Regions from separate parts of the Paraburkholderia sp. MM5384-R2 genome, predicted to be linked through region 1. Evidence: predicted binding sites of a transcription regulator. Region 1 holds the regulator's gene; the other holds the start of a gene.
What was found. Region 1 encodes FNR, which switches genes on or off when oxygen is low (the NO sensors DNR and NnrR bind a similar motif). Its sites were predicted from a motif close to TTGATNNNNATCAA; they were not measured.
Positions count from the first base shown of each region.

Region 2: a site for FNR is predicted at 8,262-8,275, ahead of HDG37_RS36460 (hemerythrin domain-containing protein). Genes of this name have one in related genera too.

Region 1 is NZ_JACHDI010000001.1:186,602-197,420, forward strand. It holds gene HDG37_RS00870 (MBL fold metallo-hydrolase RNA specificity domain-containing protein) at 1-696, opposite strand, end outside; gene HDG37_RS00875 (hypothetical protein) at 776-1,132, opposite strand; gene HDG37_RS00880 (SagB/ThcOx family dehydrogenase) at 1,311-1,979, opposite strand; gene HDG37_RS00885 (hypothetical protein) at 2,556-3,041, opposite strand; gene HDG37_RS00890 (DUF3564 domain-containing protein) at 3,078-3,452, opposite strand; gene HDG37_RS00895 (c-type cytochrome) at 3,512-3,844, opposite strand; partial or broken gene HDG37_RS00900 (nitroreductase family protein) at 3,964-4,527, opposite strand; gene HDG37_RS00905 (DUF1488 domain-containing protein) at 4,804-5,079, shown strand; partial or broken gene HDG37_RS00910 (nitroreductase family protein) at 5,129-5,431, opposite strand; gene fnr (fumarate/nitrate reduction transcriptional regulator Fnr) at 5,464-6,246, opposite strand; gene HDG37_RS00920 (response regulator transcription factor) at 6,239-6,670, opposite strand; gene HDG37_RS00925 (response regulator transcription factor) at 6,860-7,507, opposite strand; gene HDG37_RS00930 (PAS domain S-box protein) at 7,504-8,877, opposite strand; gene HDG37_RS00935 (universal stress protein) at 9,110-9,937, opposite strand; partial or broken gene HDG37_RS00940 (universal stress protein) at 9,934-10,092, opposite strand; gene HDG37_RS00945 (universal stress protein) at 10,133-10,819, opposite strand, start outside.
Region 2 is NZ_JACHDI010000045.1:11,224-22,042, reverse strand. It holds gene narJ (nitrate reductase molybdenum cofactor assembly chaperone) at 1-481, opposite strand, end outside; gene narH (nitrate reductase subunit beta) at 485-2,008, opposite strand; gene HDG37_RS36475 (nitrate reductase subunit alpha) at 2,037-5,843, opposite strand; gene HDG37_RS36470 (NarK family nitrate/nitrite MFS transporter) at 5,860-7,269, opposite strand; gene HDG37_RS36465 (hypothetical protein) at 7,266-7,451, opposite strand; gene HDG37_RS36460 (hemerythrin domain-containing protein) at 8,405-8,977, shown strand; gene HDG37_RS36455 (hemerythrin domain-containing protein) at 9,245-9,829, shown strand; gene HDG37_RS36450 (hypothetical protein) at 10,030-10,338, opposite strand; gene HDG37_RS36445 (Rrf2 family transcriptional regulator) at 10,508-10,819, opposite strand, start outside.

The DNA of each region.
Region 1 (10,819 bases):
CGCGAACGTCCGCTCGAATAGCGCGGCCAACTCCTGCTCGGGATCGGTCGTGGCATGCAGGCGGTCGCCGTAGGTCGACTCGACGACCAGATAGTCCGCGTGCGCGAGCTTCATGGGGGCGCGCATGATCGGATCGTTCGGCCGGCCGAGATCGCCTGAAAAAGCCAGCACCGTATGGCGCCAGCAGAGCACGACGCTGGCCGCGCCCAGGATATGTCCGGCAGGCAGAAAGCGGAAGCACAACTCGTCGTTCAGTGGGGTGGGGACATCGAATTCGCGTGGCACGATGAGCCGCAGCGCGCGCTGTGCGTCGTCGAGCGTGTAAAGCGGCAGAGCCGGCTTGTGCTTCGAGAAGCCATGACGGTTCGCGTAGTCGGCTTCCTCCTCCTGTAGACGCGCACTGTCGCGCAGCATGATGTCGCACAGGTCGGCCGTGCCGGGCGTGCAGTAGACGGGGCCGCGATAGCCGCTGCGCGCGAGCACGGGCAGGTAGCCGCTGTGATCGATATGCGCGTGCGTGAGGATCACGGCGTCGAGCGTGTCGACGGGCATGGGCAGCGGGCTCCAGTTGCGCAGGCGCAGGTTTTTCGTACCCTGAAACAGACCGCAATCGATCAGAATCCGCAAGCCGGCCGCTTCGAGCAGATATTTCGAGCCGGTGACGGTTTCCGCGCCACCCAGAAAAGTCAGTTTCATCATGCCCTCGCGCGGAACCCGCCCATGGCGGCGATAAATACCATTGCACTGCATTGGTCCGGCGCAGCTTTGACATGGATCATCGAATGCGGCCGGGCGGTTCGGCTTTCGCTTCACTATCGCATTCGATCGCGCGCCAGAATTCGCATAACTGGGGATGAACAGCGTCGTGCCAGCGTGGGCCCGTGAAAAGATCGTAATGGTCGCACTGGCCGATGGTCGCGCGCCGATGCCATGGCGCGTCCGGCGCATGACCTAGCACGTGCGCGCAATGAGTCTGATCCGCGCCGGTGATGTCGTCGCGGTCTGCCTCGATCGTGCAAAGCGGGACTTGCCCAAGCGCGCCGGTATTCCAGGCCGACCTGACGCGCGGGATGCGCGGCCAGGACGGCAGCCTGCTGGATGAAGCCCGGATAGACCCGGGGTCCGGACGCAGACGTTGAGCGCGCTATCGGCGAACGCCCTGGCGAGGCGCCGTTGTGTATCGAGCAGGCCGTACCACATGGGTTGCCTCTTCGGATCAGGCATGCTGCCAACGGAACCCTGCCGGCCGCCCGATAACCGCATCGCGCGCGAGGCCCGGGTTGCCGGCCACCGCTGCGCGCCACGCCGCTTCAATCCGCGAGCGAATTCAGTGTCGTTGCCAGCGCGCCTACGGTTTGAGCCAGGATCGGCAATTCGTCCTCGTTCAATTTCAGTGCGTCGCTCAGCGAGCGATGATTGATCCAACCCCGTACGACGCATCCGAGTCCGGCTGAAGCGCAATACAGCGACACGTTCTGTGCCATCGCGCCCGCCGCGACGGCGGAAAAAATATCGCGCTGCTGAGGCGGCATCGTCAGCAGGCGCGACATGTTGACGACATACACGAGATCGAGCGGTGCGTCGCCGACAAAATCCTGGTATCCCGTCATATTGCGCGCGTCGCTCTCGTGTTTGAGTACGAGCCGATGGTTTGGCGCGTCATAGCGATAGACTCCGTTCGGCAGCACCGCATAAAGGTCGATTTCATTGAAGGCATGGGCCGACGGCGCCGTGCGGCCCCCTGTCGCCGGACGGTTGACGCCGTCCGCCGCCCATAGCAGCGCACCAAGCGTCGCGGGCATCAAGGGTGTGTCGGAAAATTCGCGGGTGCTGGCGCGCAGCGCGAGCGCTTTCATCAGCGGCATGCCGCCGGCCATGTCAGGCCTGGGCAGCGTGATCACGGCAGGCGTTTCGCCGCGGGTACGAGCGGGGGCGCGTCCGGGCGCCGGTTCATAGGACAGCAGTTGCATATCGGTCATGATCGACTCCGTTCAAGGTCAGCGCCGCTGCATGCGCAGGTGAACCGGGCGCACGCGTTTTCACCATAACCGCGCTGAACGCCTGTGCTTTGATGCGTGTCAACCGATCCTTCTCGCCGCGTATGAATCGTACGGCGCTCGTGGTTGTCCGGCTCTCGTTGATGCAAATCAACCCGCATCGCAGCCGCGTACGTAGTCTCACTGCTGGTATCAGGGATGCCCGACAGTTGTTCACCGTGCGTCCGCGGTGCCCGGCACGCCGACCAGACGCAGTCGCGACCGGTTGAGCGCTGCTGCGCTTCGATGGCGAAGGGACGTGCCCCGCGCCCGCTCTGGCTCGCATGGCGGCTAGCGCCATTGAGCGCGGATTCGGCCATCAGGCGCGGCATTCATTCACGATGACCTCGACAAGGATGAACCTGAACGTGAGCGATACGGTCGCGTTATATGCGGCGCTGGGTGGGGGATGGGAGAGCGGGCAATGACCGGGCAAGTTTTTGAGTGAGAGTTCGCGGGCATCGCGCCGGGAGGGCGATGCGTGGAGGGCGCGGGATCGAGGCCCGCGCAGCGTGCGCCTCAGACGTTGCGCGCCTTAGGTGCGGAAGCCGTCGACGCCGGCGCGTCACCCGGCTGGTCCCGCTCACAACGTTCGAGCCGCAACGCGCCCCAGCCGAGCGGAGCGAACACGCGGCCGCCAGCAAGCTCGACCTGCTCGACAAACGATTCGAGCGTCACGCCAGCCATGATGTGAATCGGCGCGTTGCTGATGAGATCCTGCGTGCGCAGCCACGGAGCGTCGCCCCGATTGATCTCGATGACGCTGCGCTTCTTGCCGTCGTAGCCCGCATCGGGCGGATACAAGGGACCGTCGAAGGCGACCGTCAGAATCTGCTGCGGCATGTCATCGTAGGGGACGCCGGCATGTTGTTCATACGGCACCTGTTCCCAGCCGTCGCCCCATTGCTGATCGAGTGGCACACGCGTGAAATAGGCCCACGGGGCGCGCACGAAACAGAGTCCATACGCGTGCCGTACGCCGTCCAGATCCGCGGTCAATCCCATGAGCGCACCTCGTTGTCGCGACGGTTCAAATAAGGTTCAGGCAGTGTCGTCATCCGCGAAAATGCCATTTTCAGGCTCCGCGCCCTCGTGGTCGACACATTGAATGTGCCAGTGGCCGCTCATCAGCGTCCTGCCTGCATTGGCGCACCATTGCGCACGCCCGGTCTCACCTTCGAACGGGCCGCCGGACACGTTCAGATCAAGCCCCTCAAGCACACAGCAGGGCACCGAATCGTGCGGGCCGCACACGAGTGTATTGTCGCAGTCGACTTGCAGCGTGCCCCATTCGGGCAGTTCGAGGCCCAGGTGCCCCTCGCGCGACCATTGACGCGTTTCGTTGTCGAGCCACAGGATGGCGAATGCCATCGGATTGACACGGTCGAATGTGTCGAGGTGGATGGTCAGGCGCATGATTTTCTCCATCTGTACCAAGTGCGTCCGCAGTAAGCGGCTAGTCGGTTCGTTGCTGTTCATTGACTCAGGACCCACTGGATCAGCGTGTGGGCGTCTTCGGGCGTAAGCGGTCCGCCGCGGTCAGGTGGCAGCGGCATGGCCATGTCGCCCCAATGCGCCTTGCCGCCGACCCGCAGTTTGTGTTCGAGCATCACCTGCGCATTCGGCTCGTTGCGATAACGTTCCGCGATCTGCTGGAACGAAGGGGCGAGAAACGGCGCGTCGCGGGTATGGCAGAACATGCAATGCTGTTGATCGACGAGGGCGGTCGGCTCGGACTGCGCGAACGCCGCGCCGCTTGCTGTCAGCAGGAGCCCGACTACATGCGCGGCCAGGTACGGCGGAAACATGGCTTTCACGAGACACACTCCACGAAAGGTTGCAGGCTCAGTCTACGTTCGACGACGCGGTTGCAATTGACTCACGTCAAGCCGACGTTTGCCCGCGCTCCATCGACCGTTTGCGTGAGTCATCGGGCGTCGCCGGCGCCAGCGGATAAATCAAAGTGGCCCACCGTTTGAGCGAGCACCGGAACGCTGTCGCGCGGCAGGCGCATTTCGACACTCAGCGCGCTGCGGTTGAGCCAGCCGCGCGCCGCGACAGCGAGTCCTGCGGCCGCGCAGAAGAGATAGACGTTCTGCACGATCGCGCCGGCGCTCGCCGACGCAAAAGGTTCGCGCTGCGACGGTGTGATGTCGTGCATGCGTGCAAGATCGGCGACGTACACCAGATCGAGCGGCGCATCGCCCACGAAGTCCTGGCAGCCCGTCAGCCCGCGCAGATCGCTTGCGACGGCCAGGTCGAGGCGATGTCGGCGTGGATCGTAGCGATACAGTCCGCGCGCGAGCACCGCATAGATGTCGATTTCATGCAGGGCCAGCACCGAGGGCGCGGTTCGCCCGCCGTCCGGCCCGCGATTGATGCCGTTGGCCGCCCACAGCAAATTGCTGAGTATCGTGTCGTCCAGCAAGTCGGCAGCGAAGCGGCGCGTTAGATGTTTCATGAACACGTCGTCCTCGTGCAAGCCGGAACTGCAAACGGCACACCGTCATCGTCTACCACCGCGGCATTTAATGATTGACTCAAATCAACCGGCTTTCGCGAACGTGGGACTGTTCGAGGCCTGCCGTCAGGTGATGTCACTCGTTCGATCCGAGTCAGCCGGGATCGCCACCAAAAAATTGGCGACGTTTCAAGCGGGTCTATTCTGAACACATCGGAGCGCCGAGCGTGGCCGCACTCTGGTTATCCGCGCCGCTTCCGTCGGCTTTGTTCAAGCCACGTACTTTCACTCTCACAGGTACCGGCCATGCATATCCATTTCCCGCAGGAACGTCCCGAGTACTGCGCGCGCGATCTCGTCGTCGCCTTTCCGGCGGAGGTCGACGGTGAGCGCGTGCAGTGCGCCATTACCGCGGAGGCGCTGGAAGACCACTTCGGCGCGCCGTCGTTGCGCGAAGACGATCTGATCGAAGCGTTCGATACACACCGGCAGCCTATCGAGGCCGCCGCGCGAAATTTGCTGAAAGAAGTGGGCGCGAAGCCGGTCATGATGCACAGCGGCTACTTCCGCTTCCGCGATTGAAGCCGCGCGGCCGGGCCGCTGATCGGCGCTTTGACTGCGCCGCGCTACGAGACACCACGTCGGCAAGTGGGCGCCGCGGCGAATGCGGCACGGCGCCGCCGCGGCCAACCCGGATCAGCAGTTGCGGGACGGCGTCCAGATTGAGCGCGGCGCGCAGGCGCTCGCGCAGCGAAGCCACTTCGATCGGTTGATTCAGGTAGGAAGCCGTCATGCCTTCGGAGGCGGCGGTGAGCAGCACCCGTTCGAGCGCCTGCCCGGCCGCGAGCCATGCGGCCGCGTCGTCCGTGCCGGTGCCGATGCACAGCAGCAATGGCGAGCCGGCGACGAGCGTCTGATGCGCTGCGGCGGGCTTGACTCCGATCAAACGGCGGCGAGCGCGCGCGGCTAGACGCGGGCGAGAGCTTCTCTGTCGAGAATCCTGATCTGCTTGCCGTGGGTGTCGAGCAGGCCGTCCTTCTGAAACTTCGATAGCATGCGGCTGACGGTTTCGAGTTTCATCCCGAGGTAGCTGCCGATCTCTTCCCGCGTCATGCGCAGATGAAATTCCGCCTGCGAATAACCGCGCGACTTGAGCTTGCCCGACAGGTTCAGCAGGAACGTCGCGACCCGCTGGTCCGCGGACATCGTGCCGAGCAGCATCATCAGCGTCGCCTCGCGCACGATCTCGCCGCCCATCAGCCTGTGCACATGCTGCTGCAATGCCTTGACGTCGCGGCACATGGCTTCGAGCAAATGGAACGGGATGATGCAGACCTTGCTGTCCTCGATGGCGAGCCCATCGCAGCTATGCTTGCCTGAACCGATGCCGTCGAGACCCAGCACATCGCCCGCTAGATGAAACCCGGTGACCTGTTCACGGCCGTCGCGATGCATCACGACAGTCTTGAACGAGCCCGCGCGAACTGCGTAGATGCTCTGGAACGAATCGCCTGCGCGAAACAGGGATTCGCCATTTTTGATCGTGCGCGAAGGGCAGATCAGCGCGTCGACCCGTTCGGTCTCCGTCGCTGTCAGACCTTCCGGCAAGCAGGAAGCACGCATCGCGCAACTCGGGCAGTTGGCGCCGCCGTGCTTCGGCCGGGCCGGTGCGAATCCGGGATCTTTCAGCGCGTGCAGCGGAATCTGCGCGATGGTCCGGGTCTGGGAATATTCGGCAACGTCAGACATGATGGGCTCCGAGATGGTAGAGACCGCGCGCGCAATGCTCGTGGGCAATTCGCTCGATGGTGTTGCATGCAAGATCGAATTCACTGGTCTTGTCGAAGAAGTACTGCGCGCCGTTGGCGACGCACGCCTGCCTGAACCACGTGCCCGAATGATTCGTGAGCACGATCGTGATCACGGTGGACATGCTCCGCGCGAGGTAGCGCAGCAGGTCGATGCCGCTGCCGTCGCTCAGATGTAAATCCATCACCACGACATCGGCTGCCGTCGCGCCGATGCCGTCCAGTGCCGCACCGGGTTCCTCCGCTTCACCGACGATCTCGACGCCTTCGATCGCACCGAAACGCGCGGCGATGCGTTTCCTGATCGAAATCGCGTCGTCCACGAGGAACACGCGTACGGCTGGGTGTGACGGGCTTGAGTTCATGGCTCGAAGTATCGGCCGCGTCGTCTCAAAATAAAATCAGCGGGGAACGAGCTTCGGGTAGGCGAGCGCGAAGTGTTGTAGGGAATTTCCTACATACACTCTGTGACGGCGAAGCAGCCGCGCGAGGAGCCACGGCTGTGACGGGGGTAACGGCGGAGCGGACCCGGTGGCAGCGGCGCCGTGACGGCGCTAGATTTCGTCGTCTTCCCCGAGCAGCTTGTGGCGCAGCGCGTAGCGCACCAGCGCGGCTTCGTGCGGCATCTGCATTTTCTCGAGAATGCGGGTTTTATAGGTGCTTACCGTCTTGCTGCTGACACATAATTCGGTGGCGATTTCCGTGAGGGTTTGTCCTGCGGCGATGCGCCGGAATACGTCGAATTCGCGATCCGACAGGCGCTGGTGGGGCAGTGTGTCGGCGGACTCGTTGAGGCTTTGCGCGAAGCGTTCGGCCATCGCGAGACTGACATAGACGCCGCCGGAGGCGACTTTGCTCACCGCCGAGACCAGTTCCGCGCTCGCGCTCTCCTTGGTGAGATAGCCCGATGCGCCGGCTTTGAACGCACGCACGGCGTACTGCTGCTCCGCATGCATGGTGAGTACGAGGATGCGCAGCGCCGGCATCTCGTCCTTGATCTGCTTGATCAGCTCGACACCGTTGCGCCCCGGCATCGACAGATCCAGCACCAGCACATCGGCCGGGTGCGAGCGAACCAGAGCAATCGTACCGACGCCGTCGCTGGCTTCTCCGACCACTTCGAAGCCGTTTGTGTTTTGCAAAATATGTCGCAGGCCATCGCGCACGAGCGCGTGATCGTCGGCTATCAGCACGCGAATCATGTTAGCGTCTCCTGCTGTTGCACGGCCGCGGCCGGGAACGTGACGGACAGTGAAAAGCCCTTGCCGCTGGACGTATGTATTTCGACGGTGCCGCCTAGCATATGCGCACGTTCGCGGATCCCGAGCAGCCCGAACGATTTTTCGGCGCGCGCGTCCGAACGGCCCGCGCCATGACCGTTGTCCGCCACTCGCACAATGCAGGCGTCCTCTTCGCGGCGCACCGTCAGCATGACGACCGTGGCCTGCGCGTGGCGGGCGACGTTGGTGAGCGCCTCCTGCACGATGCGGAATAGTGTGGTTGCGCCTGCCGGCGTAAAGGGTGTGTCGCCGACTTCGATGTCACGTTTCACCTCGATGCCGTAGCGGTTCGTAAAGTCGTTGGCGAGCCATTCGATGGCCGGGATCAGGCCGAGATCGTCGAGCATGACCGGGCGCAGGTCGGCCGCGATCCGGCGCACCGACGCGACCGTCGCGTCGATCAGCCGTCGCATGTCGCTGAGTTGTCGCAGAATCCCGGACTCGGCGGTGGCTTCGAGCGCCTGTTCGACCGATGAAAGGTCCATTTTCAGTGCGGTCAACTGCTGGCCGAGGTCGTCGTGCAATTCGCGGGCAATACGGGTTTTTTCGTCCTCGCGAACCATCTGCAGATTGGCCGACAGTTCGCGCAATTCCTCGCGCGATTTGCGCTGCGCGTTCTCCGCTTTGACCCGTTCCGTGATGTCGCGCAGCATGACGGTGTACAGCTTGCTGTCACCGTCGGCCACCTGGGAAATCGACGCTTCGATCGGAAATTCTTCGCCGTTGCTGCGCAGCCCGAATAGCACGCGCTGCTGTTTGCCCATCTGGCGGTCGGACACGCCCGTGACGCCGAACTGGTCGACATGCCGCTCGTGCGCCGCGCGAAAACGTTCCGGAATGAAGCGCGACAGCGAAGCGCCGAGCGCGTCCGCCGCGCTGAAGCCGAATACCTGTTCGGCCATCGGGTTGAAGATGACAATCTTCTGTCGTTCATCGACGGTGATGATGGCTTCCATCGACGAGCGGATGATCGCCATCATGCGTGCCTCGTTGACGCTCGACTGGCTTCGCGCCTCGCTGGTCAAGGTCGAGACGCCGCGTGCGCGGGCAAGCAGAAAGGCCACGGCGGCGAACAGACAGGCAGCGGCGATGCATGCCGTCAGCAAGCTGTTGTCCCGGAGCGGGGCTTCGCGCAGCGACCATTGCGCCAGCCAGCGCCAGATGCCGAGCGCCAGTGTGAGCCCGACCACGAAGGCCAGCGCGCCGACCAACACAGGGTGTCGTACATAGGTCGCGACTCGCGACCGTGAGGACGGCCCGGGCGCGAAGGGCGTTTTATCGCGAAGGGGCATGCGCGCCTCGATGGATAACGGATAACTCACGACGCCGGCCGACGGCAGCCTTTGCGACGGGCGACAGACCATGCTGCGCTGTTTATTTTGCGCGATCCGCACGGATCATGCCAGTAGCTGCGGTTGATGACGCGAAGCGCAGTGTCTGAAAGAGGGTGGTCGGAGCCAGACGCCCGGCGCTTGATCCGCATCACGCGTATTTCGGGTTTGAAACCGCAGAATCCGTTTCGAATCAGTGCGACATCAGCACCGGCACGGTCATCGACTGCAGCATGGTTCGCGTGACGCCGCCGAGCAACCTTTCCTGAACGCGCGCATGCCCGTACGCGCCCATCACCAGTAGATCGATATGACGGTCGGCAAGCATGTTCAACAGCAGCGCGCCGGTCGATACACCGTCCACTCCGGGCGTCCCGGCGAATCCCGCCTCGATGCCGTGCCGCGCGAGCCAGGCGGCGACGTCGATGCCGGCCGGTTCACCGATCTGCGAATGGCGCTGCACCGTCATCACGGTGACGAATTTCGCTTTCTTTAACACCGGCAGTGCATCGGCCACGGATCGCGCGCTTTCGCGGCTGCCGTCCCACGCAATCAACACGTTTTGCCCGAACGACCGGACGGCTCCGGCGTAAGGCAGTACGATGGCCGGGCGGCCCGCACTCATGACCACGTCCTCCACAAAATGGCGGGCGATATAGGACGAAGGCTCCTTCGGATCGGACTGACCGAGAATCAGAAGGTCCGCGTGGCGAGCGTGCAAAGCCGCTGTTTCGACCGCATCACCGGCTGGCGCGCGCCATTCAACGCTCAGGCCGGCGCGCTCGCCGGCCGCCAGGAAGCGTGCCTGGGCGTCCTTCAGATTGGCGTCGCGTTGCGCTTCCTGCGCAGCCACCCAGGCGCCTTCTCCATCCAAAAAGATCGGTCGCGCGAGTTCCTGGCACACCACGTACAAGCCGATCAGATGCGCTTCGTACCGGCGGGCCAGGTCGAGCGCGAATTCGGTGCGCGCGGCGCTATACGGACTGTCGTCCAGATGCACGAGCAGGGTTTTGCAGTTCATGATTGCTCCTTGGCAGCTTCGGCCGTTGGCGATTGTTCGCCTGTAGCCGGGTTCATGCAGTGCGCGGAGATCAGAAGCACAGGGCACTGCGCGATGCGCAGAAAGCGTTCGGCGACGCTGCCGAGCACCATCCGCCGGAAACCTCGGCGCCCATGGAGGCGGCTTAGGGCCGCGCCTGCAAAGCGCATGCGATTGTCAGTGCGACATCAGCACCGGCACGGTCATCGACCGCAGCACCGTGCGGGTTGCGCCGCCCATCACCAGTTCCTGCCAGCGGGCATGGCCGTAGGCTCCCATCACGAGGAGGTCCGCACCGAGCCCGGCTGCTTCCGATAACAGGGTGTCGCCAACCGAGGCGGCCGGACCGGCTTCGACGTCCTTGACTTCGACTTTGATGCCGTGCCGCGCGATCACCGCTGCGATGTCGGCGCCCGGAATACGGGAGCCCGTGTCCCTGCGAGCGCCGTTGACCGCGACGATCGTGGTGAGCCGCGCTGTGCGCATGAACGGCAGTGCGTCATGCACGGCACGGGTGGCTTCACGGCTGCCGTCCCAGCCGACCATCACATGGCCGCCGGGGGATGTGACGCTGCTGGCGTTCGGCACCAGCAGCACCGGCCGGCCCGCGGACATGACCAGGTTTTCAGGGAAATAGTTGCCGACGTACGACTCCGGATCATCCGGATCGTCCTGGCCGGCGATGATCAGATCCGCGCAGCGTCCCCGGTGCGGCACCGCGAGACTGGCTGACTGATCGACGGCGATCCACTCGCCCGCCACCCCGGCCCGGCTCAGCTCCGCATGGAAGAGGCGTTCGAGCGCGCCGCGCCGCTCGGCGCGCAACTGCTCATGCGTCGCGTAGTAGCTGGCGGTGCCGGCCAT
Region 2 (10,819 bases), on a different contig from region 1:
GCCTCGACAAGGCACTGAAGACGTTGCGCAGGATGTGCGCGATTTCCCGCAAAAAGTCGGCGGCCGACCCGGCCGGCTGCGTCGACGCATACTCCAGCACCACGGTCAGATGGTCGGGCAGTTCGCCGGATGCCAGGTGGAGACCCGCTTCCTCATAGGTCTTGATCAGATCGATCATCGCCGGGCCGCGATCGCGCGAATCGCCGTGTACGTGCTCGAACAGGTGCAGTGCGGTGCCGCGCCCCCGGTCGAAGAGATCCACGTACGCCGCCTCCGCGTCGAGTCCAGCGGCGTCGAGAAGCTGATCGAACAACGCATCGAGTTCGGCGAGCCGCGCTTCGCCCAGCGTGCGCTGCGCGTGCAAGGCCGCGCGCATGTCGGGCAGTTGTGCACGCAGCGCCGCGTCCGGATAGTCGAGCAGATGCGCAAGCACGCGTAACGTCGTGGCGAGAGGGGAAGGATGAAGGGCTTGGGTAGACATCGTTCAGACCTCGACCTTGATGGGAATCGTGCGCTTCTTTTCGCTGCCGAACAGGCTCGTTTCCGTCACGCCCTCGGAGCAGCCGTTGCCGAAGCTGAACCCGCAACCGCCGCGCACGTTGAAGGCGTTCTCCGCATACTCGCGGTGGGTGGTCGGAATCACGAAACGGTCTTCGTAGTTGGCGATCGCCATCACGCGATACATGTCCTCTACTTCCGCGGTGCTCAGCCCGACCTGTTGCAGGGCGCCGTGGTTTTCCCAGCCGTCCACCTGCTTGCCGCGCTGATAGGTCCGCATCGCAAGCATCCGTTCGAGTGCACGCACAACCGGTTTCGTATCGCCCGCGGTGAGCAGGTTGGCGAGATATTTGACCGGAATGCGCAACTGGTTCACGTCCGGGATTTCGCCGTTTGCGCTGATATGGCCTGCGTTCGCGGCCGCGCTGATCGGCGAGAGCGGCGGGACATACCAGACCATCGGCAGCGTGCGATATTCCGGATGCAGCGGCAACGCGACCTTCCAGTCCACCGCCATCTTGTAGACCGGGCTCGTGCGCGCGGCGTCGAGCCAGTTCTCCGGTATGCCGTCCCTGCGGGCCTGTTCGATCACCTGCGGATCGTGCGGGTCGAGAAAGATGCCGAGCTGCGCCTCATACAGGTCCTTGTCATGCTCGACGCTCGCGGCCTGTTCGATGCGATCCGCGTCGTACAGCAGCACGCCGAGATAGCGGATGCGTCCGACGCAGGTTTCCGAGCACACCGTCGGCTGTCCGGCTTCGATGCGCGGATAGCAGAAGATGCATTTCTCCGCCTTGCCGCTCTTCCAGTTGTAATAGATCTTCTTGTACGGGCAGCCGCTCACGCACATCCGCCAGCCGCGGCACTTGTCCTGATCGATCAGCACGATGCCGTCTTCCTCGCGCTTGTAGATCGAGCCGGAGGGGCACGACGCGACGCATGCCGGGTTCAGGCAGTGCTCGCACAGGCGCGGCAGATACATCATGAAGGTGTTTTCGAACTGGCCGTAGATGTCCTTCTGGATGTCGTCGAAGTTGCGGTCCTTGCTGCGCTTGCTGAACTCGCCGCCGAGGATTTCTTCCCAGTTCGGACCCCAGACGATCTTTTCCATCCGCTGGCCGGTGATCAGGCTGCGCGGCCTGGCCGTCGGGGCGGCTTTCATTTCCGGCGCGCTCTGCAGGTGGTCGTAGTCGAATGTGAAGGGCTCGTAATAGTCGTCGATCTGCGGCAGGTTCGGGTTCGCGAAGATGCGCATCAGCAGCTTCCACCTGGCGCCCTGGCGCGGCGCGATCGAGCCGTCGGCATGGCGCACCCAGCCGCCGTTCCATTTATCCTGGTTTTCCCACTCCTTCGGGTAACCGATGCCGGGCTTCGTTTCGACGTTGTTGAACCAGGCGTATTCGACGCCCGGCCGGCTCGTCCATACGTTCTTGCACGTGACGCTGCAGGTGTGACAGCCGATGCATTTGTCGAGGTTCAGCACCATGCCGATCTGTGCGCGTATTTTCATGATTTGGCTCCTTGGGACCGGCGATCGATCAGGGGTTCTCGCCCTGGGACTGGTAGGCGCGAGCGAACTCGTCGCCGCGTGGGGTATCCAGCCAGTCGACGTCTTTCATCTTGCGGACTACGACGAATTCGTCGCGGTTGGTGCCGATCGTTCCGTAGTAGTTGAACCCGTAGCTCAGTTGCGCATAGCCGCCGATCATGTGGGTGGGCTTGAGCACGATCCGGGTGACCGAATTGTGAATTCCGCCGCGTACGCCGGTGATCTCCGAACCCGGCGTGTTGATGATCTTCTCCTGCGCGTGGTACATCAGCACCATGCCCGAATTGACCCGCTGGCTGACCACCGCGCGTGCCGCAATCGCGCCGTTGATGTTGAAGAGCTCGACCCAGTCGTTGTCCTCGACACCGGCGCGCTTCGCATCCTCTTCGCTCAGCCAGATGACGGGCCCGCCGCGGTTTAGCGTGAGCATCAACAGGTTGTCGCTGTAGGTGCTGTGAATGCCCCACTTCTGGTGCGGCGTAATGAAGTTCAGGACGATTTCCGGGTGGCCGTTGGGCTTGACGTTATGGATGCCGCCAGTCGCCTTCAGATCCACCGGCGGGCGGTAGCTCGAGAAGGCTTCGCCGAATGCGATCATCCAGGGGTGATCCTGATAGAACTGCTGGCGGCCGGTGAGTGTGCGCCACGGAATCAGTTCGTGAACGTTGGTGTAGCCGGCGTTATAGCTGACCGTTTCGCTTTCGATGCCGCTCCAGGTGGGCGAACTGATGATCTTGCGGGGCTGCGCCTGCACGTCGCGATAGCGGATCTTCTCGTCCTCGCGATAGAGCGCAAGGTGCTTGTGTTCGCGCCCGGTGGCTTTCGACAGCGCCTCCCAGGCTTTTACCGCTACATGACCATTGGTTTCAGGCGCAAGCTGCAGGATCACTTCGCAGGCGTCGATATCGGTAACGATGCGCGGCATGCCCTTCGTCGGGCCGTCGTCCTGGGTGAAGCCATTCAGCTGGCCGAGTTGCGTCACCTCGGTTTCGGTTTTCCATGCAATACCCTTGCCGCCATTACCGACCTGGTTCATCAGCGGGCCCAGCGCGGTGAAGCGTTTGAAGACGTTCGGGTAGTCGCGCTCCACCGTCATGATCTGCGGCGCCGTCTTGCCGGGAATGAGATCGCATTCGCCCTTGTGCCACTCCCTTACTTCGAACGGTTGGGCGAGTTCGGCCGGCGAATCGTGCATCAACGGGTTCAGCATGACGTCGCGCTCGACGCCTAGATGGCCCACGCATACTTCGCTGAAAGCCTTTGCGAAGCCCTTGTAGATTTCCCAGTCGGAACGGGCCTGCCAGACCGGGTCCACTGCTGCGGAGAGCGGGTGGATGAACGGATGCATGTCGCTGGTATTGAGGTCGTTCTTCTCGTACCAGCTGGCCGTCGGCAAGACGATGTCCGAATACAGGCAGGTCGTGCTCATGCGGAAGTCCAGCGTCACGAGCAGATCGAGCTTGCCCTCTGGCGCCTCGTCGTGCCATTTGACCTCGACGGGGCGCGCGTCGTCGCGGCCCAGGTCCTTGCCCTGCACGCCGTTTTCCGTACCCAGCAGATGTTTGCAAAAGTACTCATGGCCCTTGCCCGAGGAGCCGAGCAGATTCGAACGCCACACGAACATGTTGCGTGGCCAGTTTTGCGGCGCGTCGGGATCTTCGCAGCTCATCTGCAGGCTGCCGTCGCGCAACCCCTTCACGACGTAGTCTTTGGCGTCCATGCCTTGCGCCGCGGCCTGCTTCGCCACCTGCAAGGGATTGGCTTTCAGCTGTGGGGCACTCGGCAGCCACCCCATGCGCTCCGCTCGCACGTTGTAGTCGATCATGCTGCCGCCATAGAGGCGCTTGTCGGCGAGCGGCGAAGCAATCTCCTCCATGTTCAGCTTTTCGTATCGCCACTGGTCGGTGTGCGCATAGAAGAAGCTGGTGCCGTTCATCTGTCGCGGCGGGCGGATCCAGTCCAGCGCGAAGGCGAGCGCGGTCCAGCCGGTTTGCGGGCGCAACTTTTCCTGGCCGACGTAGTGCGCCCAGCCGCCGCCGCTCTGGCCGATGCAGCCGCACATCATCAACAGGTTGATCACGCCGCGGTAGTTCATGTCGGCGTGATACCAGTGGTTCATTGCCGCACCGATGATCACCATTGACCGGCCGTGCGTCTTGTCGGCGTTGGCGGCGAATTCGCGAGCGACGGTGACGATCTGATCGCGCGGCACGCCGGTAATCGACTCCGCCCACGCGGGGGTGTACGCGGCATTGTCGTCGTAGCTGGCCGCACCGCTGCCGAGGCCCCGGTCGATGCCGTACTGCGCTGCCTGAAGATCGAACACGGTGGCGACCAGTGCTTCACGCGTTTCGCCTTCCTTGCCGAGCCGCAGCCGTACCGCCGGCGCTTTCACGTGATTGATCTGCCCGTCCAGTTCATTGGCGGTGAAATGCGGTGTCGGCACGCCGCCGAAGTAGGGCAGTGCAATATCGACGATCTCGTGCGGCTGCGAGCCGTCCTCGAGCACGGAGAGCTTGAGCGTGACCGCCTCGCCGTGACGCGCTTCCTTTTCTTCCAGATTCCACTTGCCGACGTCTTCGCCGGCTTCGGCGCTCCAGCGGAAACCGATCGAACCGTTGGGCAGCACGGCACGGCCGCCCGTGTCGAACGCGACGGTTTTCCATTCCGGATTGTTCGATTGCCCGAGTTTGCCGTTGAAGTCGCTGGCGCGCAGGTAGCGGTCCGGCACCAGCGTCTCGCGCCCGTCCGGCAGCGTGTGCGTCTTGAGCATCACGAGCATCGGCAGGTCGGTGTAGCGCCGCGCGTAGCCGTCGAAGTATTCGCTGCGCGTCTTGAAGTAGAACTCGTTCAGCGCGACGTGCCCCATCGCCATGGCGAGCGCGGCATCGGTTCCCTGCCGCGGGTGCAGCCAGAGGTCGGAGAGCTTTGCGACTTCGCTGTAGTCCGGCGTCACCGCGACGGTTTTCGTGCCCTTGTAGCGGACTTCAGTGAAGAAGTGCGCGTCGGGCGTGCGGGTCTGCGGAACATTGCTACCCCAGGCGATGATGTAGGAGGAGTTGTACCAGTCCGCCGATTCCGGCACGTCGGTCTGTTCGCCCCAGACTTGCGGGCTGGCCGGCGGCAGATCGCAATACCAGTCGTAGAAACTCATGCAGACGCCGCCGATCAGGCTCAGGTAGCGGCTCCCTGCCGCGTAGCTGACCATGCTCATCGCCGGAATCGGCGAAAAGCCGATGATGCGGTCGGGGCCGTGCGCCTTGATCGTATAGACATTGGCTGCGGCGACGATCCGGTTCACTTCTTCCCAACTGCTGCGCACGAAGCCGCCCATGCCGCGCACCTTCTGGTAGTCGCGCCGCGCTTCGGGGTTTTCGACGATCGAGGTCCACGCGGAGACGGGATCGCCATGCGCCTGCAACGCTGCGCGCCAGCGTTCGAGCAGGCGTGCGCGCACCATCGGGTATTTCACGCGGTTCGCGCTGTAGAGGTACCACGAGTATGAGGCGCCGCGCGCGCAGCCGCGCGGTTCATGATTGGGCATGTCCCAGCGGGTGCGCGGATAATCGGTCTGCTGCGTTTCCCACGTGACGATGCCGCCCTTGACGTAGATCTTCCACGAACAGGAGCCCGTGCAGTTCACGCCGTGCGTGCTGCGCACGATCTTGTCGTGAGCCCAGCGATTCCGGTAGGTGTCTTCCCACGTGCGGTCTTCGCCGGTGGTGACGCCGTGACCGTCCGCAAACTGCTCTTTCGGGAGCGCGAAGTGGGTCAGTCGGTCAAGAAAATGGCTCATGGAACGGGCTCCGGTTTCAGCAGGGCATCGGTGCGTTGCGGCGGGCATAGTGCCACCACGTCACGACGATGCACACGAGATAGAACGAAATGAACACGTACAGCGCCGCTTGAGGGCCGCCGGTGAGGGAAATCGAGCTTCCATAGCTCTTCGGAATGAAGAAGCCGCCATAGGCCGCCATGGCCGCGGAGAACCCCAGCGTGGCCGCGGCCTCGGTGTTGCCTTCCCTGGTTGCGCGCTGCACGGCTTCATGATCGGCCGGGTCGACTTCGCGCAGCTTCGAGGTGAGAAAGATCACCGGGATCATGCGGAACGTCGAGCCGTTGCCAATGCCCGTGGTCAGGAACAGCACGAGAAAGCTGGCGAAGAAACCCGCGAAGCTGCCCGCCGAGGAACCGCTGGGCAGGAAGATCAGCACGCCGCCCACGGCGCATGCCATCACGACGAAGTTCCACAGCGTCACGCGTGCGCCGCCCAGCTTGTCGGCGAGCCACCCGCCGAAGGGCCGCACCGCGGCGCCGACGAGCGGTCCCAACCAGGCGTAGGCGAGCGGATTGACACCGGGGAACTGGCTCTTGATCAGCAGCGGGAAGCCTGCGGCGTAGCCGATGAACGATCCGAAGGTGCCGAGGTACAGCACGCACATCACCCAGTTGTGCTTGCGCCGGAAGATCACCGCCTGTTCGGCGAACGACGCCTTCGCTTCCGCGAGATCGTTCATGCCGAACCATGCGGCGAGCGATGCCAGGGCAATCCACGGCACCCAGACGAAGGCGGCATTCTGCGTCCACACGAGCGTGGTCTGTCCGGCCTTGACGACGCTTTGCGGGTCGCCGGCAAAGACGCCGAAGATGCCGGCGGTGACGACGAGCGGGCTCAGGAACTGCACGACCGAAACTCCCAGGTTGCCGAGTCCGGCGTTGACGCCGAGTGCCGACCCCTTGCGTTCCTTCGGGAAGAAGAAGCTGATGTTGGCCATGCTCGAACTGAAGTTACCGCCGCCGAGGCCGCACAGCAACGCAAGCGCCAGCATCGTCGGATAGGTCGTGGTGTTGTCCTGCACGGCGAAACCGATACCGATCGCCGGGATCAACAGCGAAGCCGTGGAGATTGCCGTCCAGCGGCGGCCGCCGACAAGCGGCACCATGAACGAATAGAAGATGCGCAGCGTCGCGCCGCTCAGGGCCGGCGCCGCCGCGAGCCAGAACAGCTGGTTCGTCGAGTAGCGGAAGCCGAGCGTCGGCAGATTCACCGCGACGACGCTCCAGACCTGCCAGATTGCGAACGCGAGGAACAACGCAGGGACCGAGATCCACAGGTTGAGCCTGGCGATTGCCTCGCCTTCACGTTCCCAGAACGCCTTGTCTTCGGGGGACCAGATCGCGAGTGTGCGACCTGGCCGCGATGCTATCGGCCGGGAGTTCATTGCAATTCTCCTGTCGGATGATCGATCCTCCGGTCCGGGTTGGATCGGAGCCGTTTCACGCGCTGCCGCAGGTCTACCAGGACGCCGGTCATCCAGACCAGCAGGACGATGCAGAACGTGAGCAGGGCGACATCGAGCAGTGGCAAGCTCTGGTCGAAAACAGGTTGCGGCAGGTGGTTCATGATGTGGCGCTGTTGGAGTCTCGGTGGATAGGATTGTGTGCGGCTGGCGTCCGCATGAATATCCGTCGAGTGGGTGTAACGCGTGAGGCATTGGAACTATGGCGTCCCGTCGAGCCGTAGTTCTAAAGAACTACCTGGATTTTTAATCATCAGCGATTTGAGCTAAATCAACCTGAGCGGCAACGATCCGGTGTTGGCGTGATCAGCATTGGCGGCGAACGCAATTCCCGGCTTTTCAGTCAGACTCTGGGAAGTGGTGGAAACACTTGCGATGCCGGTTGTCGGGATTGCCCATTACCTTGCGACGCGCACACCCATTGCCTTGCGCTAAAGGCAGGCCGCCCGGCCGTGCTCGTTCGCCGCGCGTGCCCGGCGCCGATGACCGGCAGCCGTGTCTTCGTCGTATCGAGACGCAACATTGGACCATCCGGCTGGCTCACGTGCGCCCCGGACGCAGGCGCAGTTCGAGTTGTGTGTGTCTAAGCGTATGGCTGTCCCATACGCACGTCCCAATCGACAATTATCGACAACCGGGCACCGGTAGTCGCTCGGAAATCGCGGCCGGTCATTCGACCGCAAAATTCGAATCTGCAATTGGGATCGCGTTCAAAAATGCGAAGGACGGGTGCTCGCCCAGCATTTGAGTTGCTGAAGCAGACGCTAGCTCCACCGGTGCCGTATGGGTGTCACTGCACTGCAGTGACGGTGACTTGCGACGCAGCGGCGAATTCAGGATTTACGTCGCAGCCAAACGAACGCATTCCCGATTGCCATTCACCTTCCCGCGCCCGATACCGCTGCGAATCCCGCTTGATCCCGATCAACTATATAAGGCCTGCATGCGCCATTCTTGTCAGAAGCGTGAGCCAGAGCGTCACTGTCTTCTCGTCGCCAGATAACGAGGCTACAACTCGATGGCTTGCGCATGTCCATAGACGGCAGAGGAGGTTGACATGTCTGCGTGGGGGCGGGGAGGTGCTGTAGAAGTCATTCTGAGAGAACATGAACAGTTGGCGTCCGTGAACCGGGCGATGCAGGAGTTCGTCAACCAGTTGGGCGCGAAGGGAGAAACGCGAGCCCTCATCGTATTGCGGGCCATGCTCTATTACATCCGCGAATACCCGCAACAGGTTCACCATCCGAAAGAAGATCATTTCCTTTTTGCGAGATTGCGCGCGCGAACGCATGAACTTGACCACGTCATCGATAAACTCGAGTCGCAACATGTTCAAGGTAACGTCCAGGTTCAGGAGCTGGAGAATGCACTGACCCGCTATGAACTGGTTGGTGATGCCGCATGCGCGTCGTTGAAACATCTGGTGAATGAGTACGTTGAGTTCTCCTCCAACCACAGACGACTGGAAGAGGACCTGATCTTGCCCGGTGCTCTGCGCTTCCTGACTAACGAAGACTGGGATGAGGTCAATGCTGCGTTCGGTGCAAATCGCGACCCGTTTGACGGCGTCAAACTTGAGGAGGACCTTGACAGGCTGTTCACCTTGATCGTCAATACCATCCCGCGGTAAGCCTTGACGCCAGCGTAAGCGGTCTACGTGAACGTCCCGTTTGAACAGACTCCTGATCGTACTGGCAGAGGCTCTCGCGGGCCTGCCAGTCCAGCACAATCTCCGCGGACCGTGCGGTTGTTTTGACCTGCGTCAGTTCTTCCCTGGCTGGAACCAGTAGCATTTGATTACACCGGTTCCCGCTGGACGTTATCGGGCACGGCGAACGGGTAAGGCCCTGTCTTTAGCACCGTATCGAGTACCTGACCTATTTCCGTGGAGCACGCGATGGCCGACCCACTTACCGAATGGCACTCCGACCACATCAATTTCGCCCGGCTACTCGACATTCTGGACGAACAGGTAGCAGCTTTCCACGAGGGCGGGAGCCCGAATTACGCTCTGATGGGCGATGTCCTCTATTACATGCGGAACTTTACTGATCGCGTTCATCATCCGCGTGAAGATGTGGCATACGCGCGACTTGCTGAACGGGATCCCGGGACCCGATTGGTGGTAAACCGCCTTCTGCAGGAACATCGCGTAATTGCCGTGGCGGGTGAAGAACTCCTGAATCGCATCAATGAAGCCGCGGGCGACGTTGTGATGCCGCGCGCCGATCTGGAGGCGGCCATGGCAACGTATCTTGTGTACTATCGTCATCACCTTTCCTCTGAGGAACGGGACGTCATGCACCTCGCTGCCCGGACGCTGACAGAACACGACTGGGCTGCGGTAGATGCGACCGTACCGGCCACCGCGGATCCGCTTTTCGGAGTCAACGTACTGACGCGTTTCGAGACGCTTCGCAAGCAGATCACTCTTGACGCGAAGGCGTCCAGCGACCAGGGGCAGCAAACGGACACGCCTTGACTGATACCCACGCGCATCAGCGACGCAACCGCTTCTGGCCATAAACTGCGCAATGCCGGCACGGAAGATTCTTTTGTCCGCGCTGCGGCAGAGCTGTCGAACCGCACGAGCGGTGGTGTCAGTGGAGATCCGGAGTGGCTTGCCGCCGACGAGTGCGCACCCGAAATTGCGGTGAATTTATCAACGGTTGACACTGCGTCTCAGTTTGCACGAGCCGCACCGGTGCGCAGTGCCAAAGCATCGAATGGATTGTGAATAATGTCGCGCGAATTCATCGGGGAAAGTGCAGGCAGCCACAGCGCTTTCCCGACGGTTCCGGACACGGCGTCGCCAGGCAGGAACGGCCGGAGCCCCGATCGCACGCCGCGCAGCGCCGCAGGACCGGCCGATGCACGGCCGCCATGCCACCTTCCGCACACCGAGCCGTCCCGGTCGCGCACCGGAGTGAAGCTCATATCGACGTAGAGCTTGCGCCCGTCTTGTGGATCTCGTGCATGAGTGTGACGCAATCGTGCAGCCGCGTGGCGCCGCTCGTCATGGCAGCCTCGAAGTCGCGTCAATGGACTTCGCGCAGATGCCGGGGGATGATCAGGTTGCGGTTGGCGCCCTGCGCCTCGGCGGCACTGAAGCCGAACAGTTGCGTGCTGATTCAAGGTGAAGGTGCGTCAGGCGTCACGCTTACTCGCGTGCGCGCCGCACAAGCGGCTGAATTTCCGGAGCGCTGGCAAGCAGACGCGTCAACGTGTTGCGTTTGGCCGCAATGTCCGCCAGCGTGTATTTGTCGAGCACTTCCATGTACGCCCGCAACGCTTGCCCCAGCACGCCGCGCAGCCCGCATGCCGCAGTGATCACGCATTTGTTGCCCTCGGTATCGAAGCACTCGACCATGCGGAAATCGGGCTCTGTTGCGCGCACGACGTCGCCCACTGTGATCCGGTTTGCGGGCCGGCCCAGCCGCAGGCCGCCCGAGCGACCCCTCGTCGTGTTCAG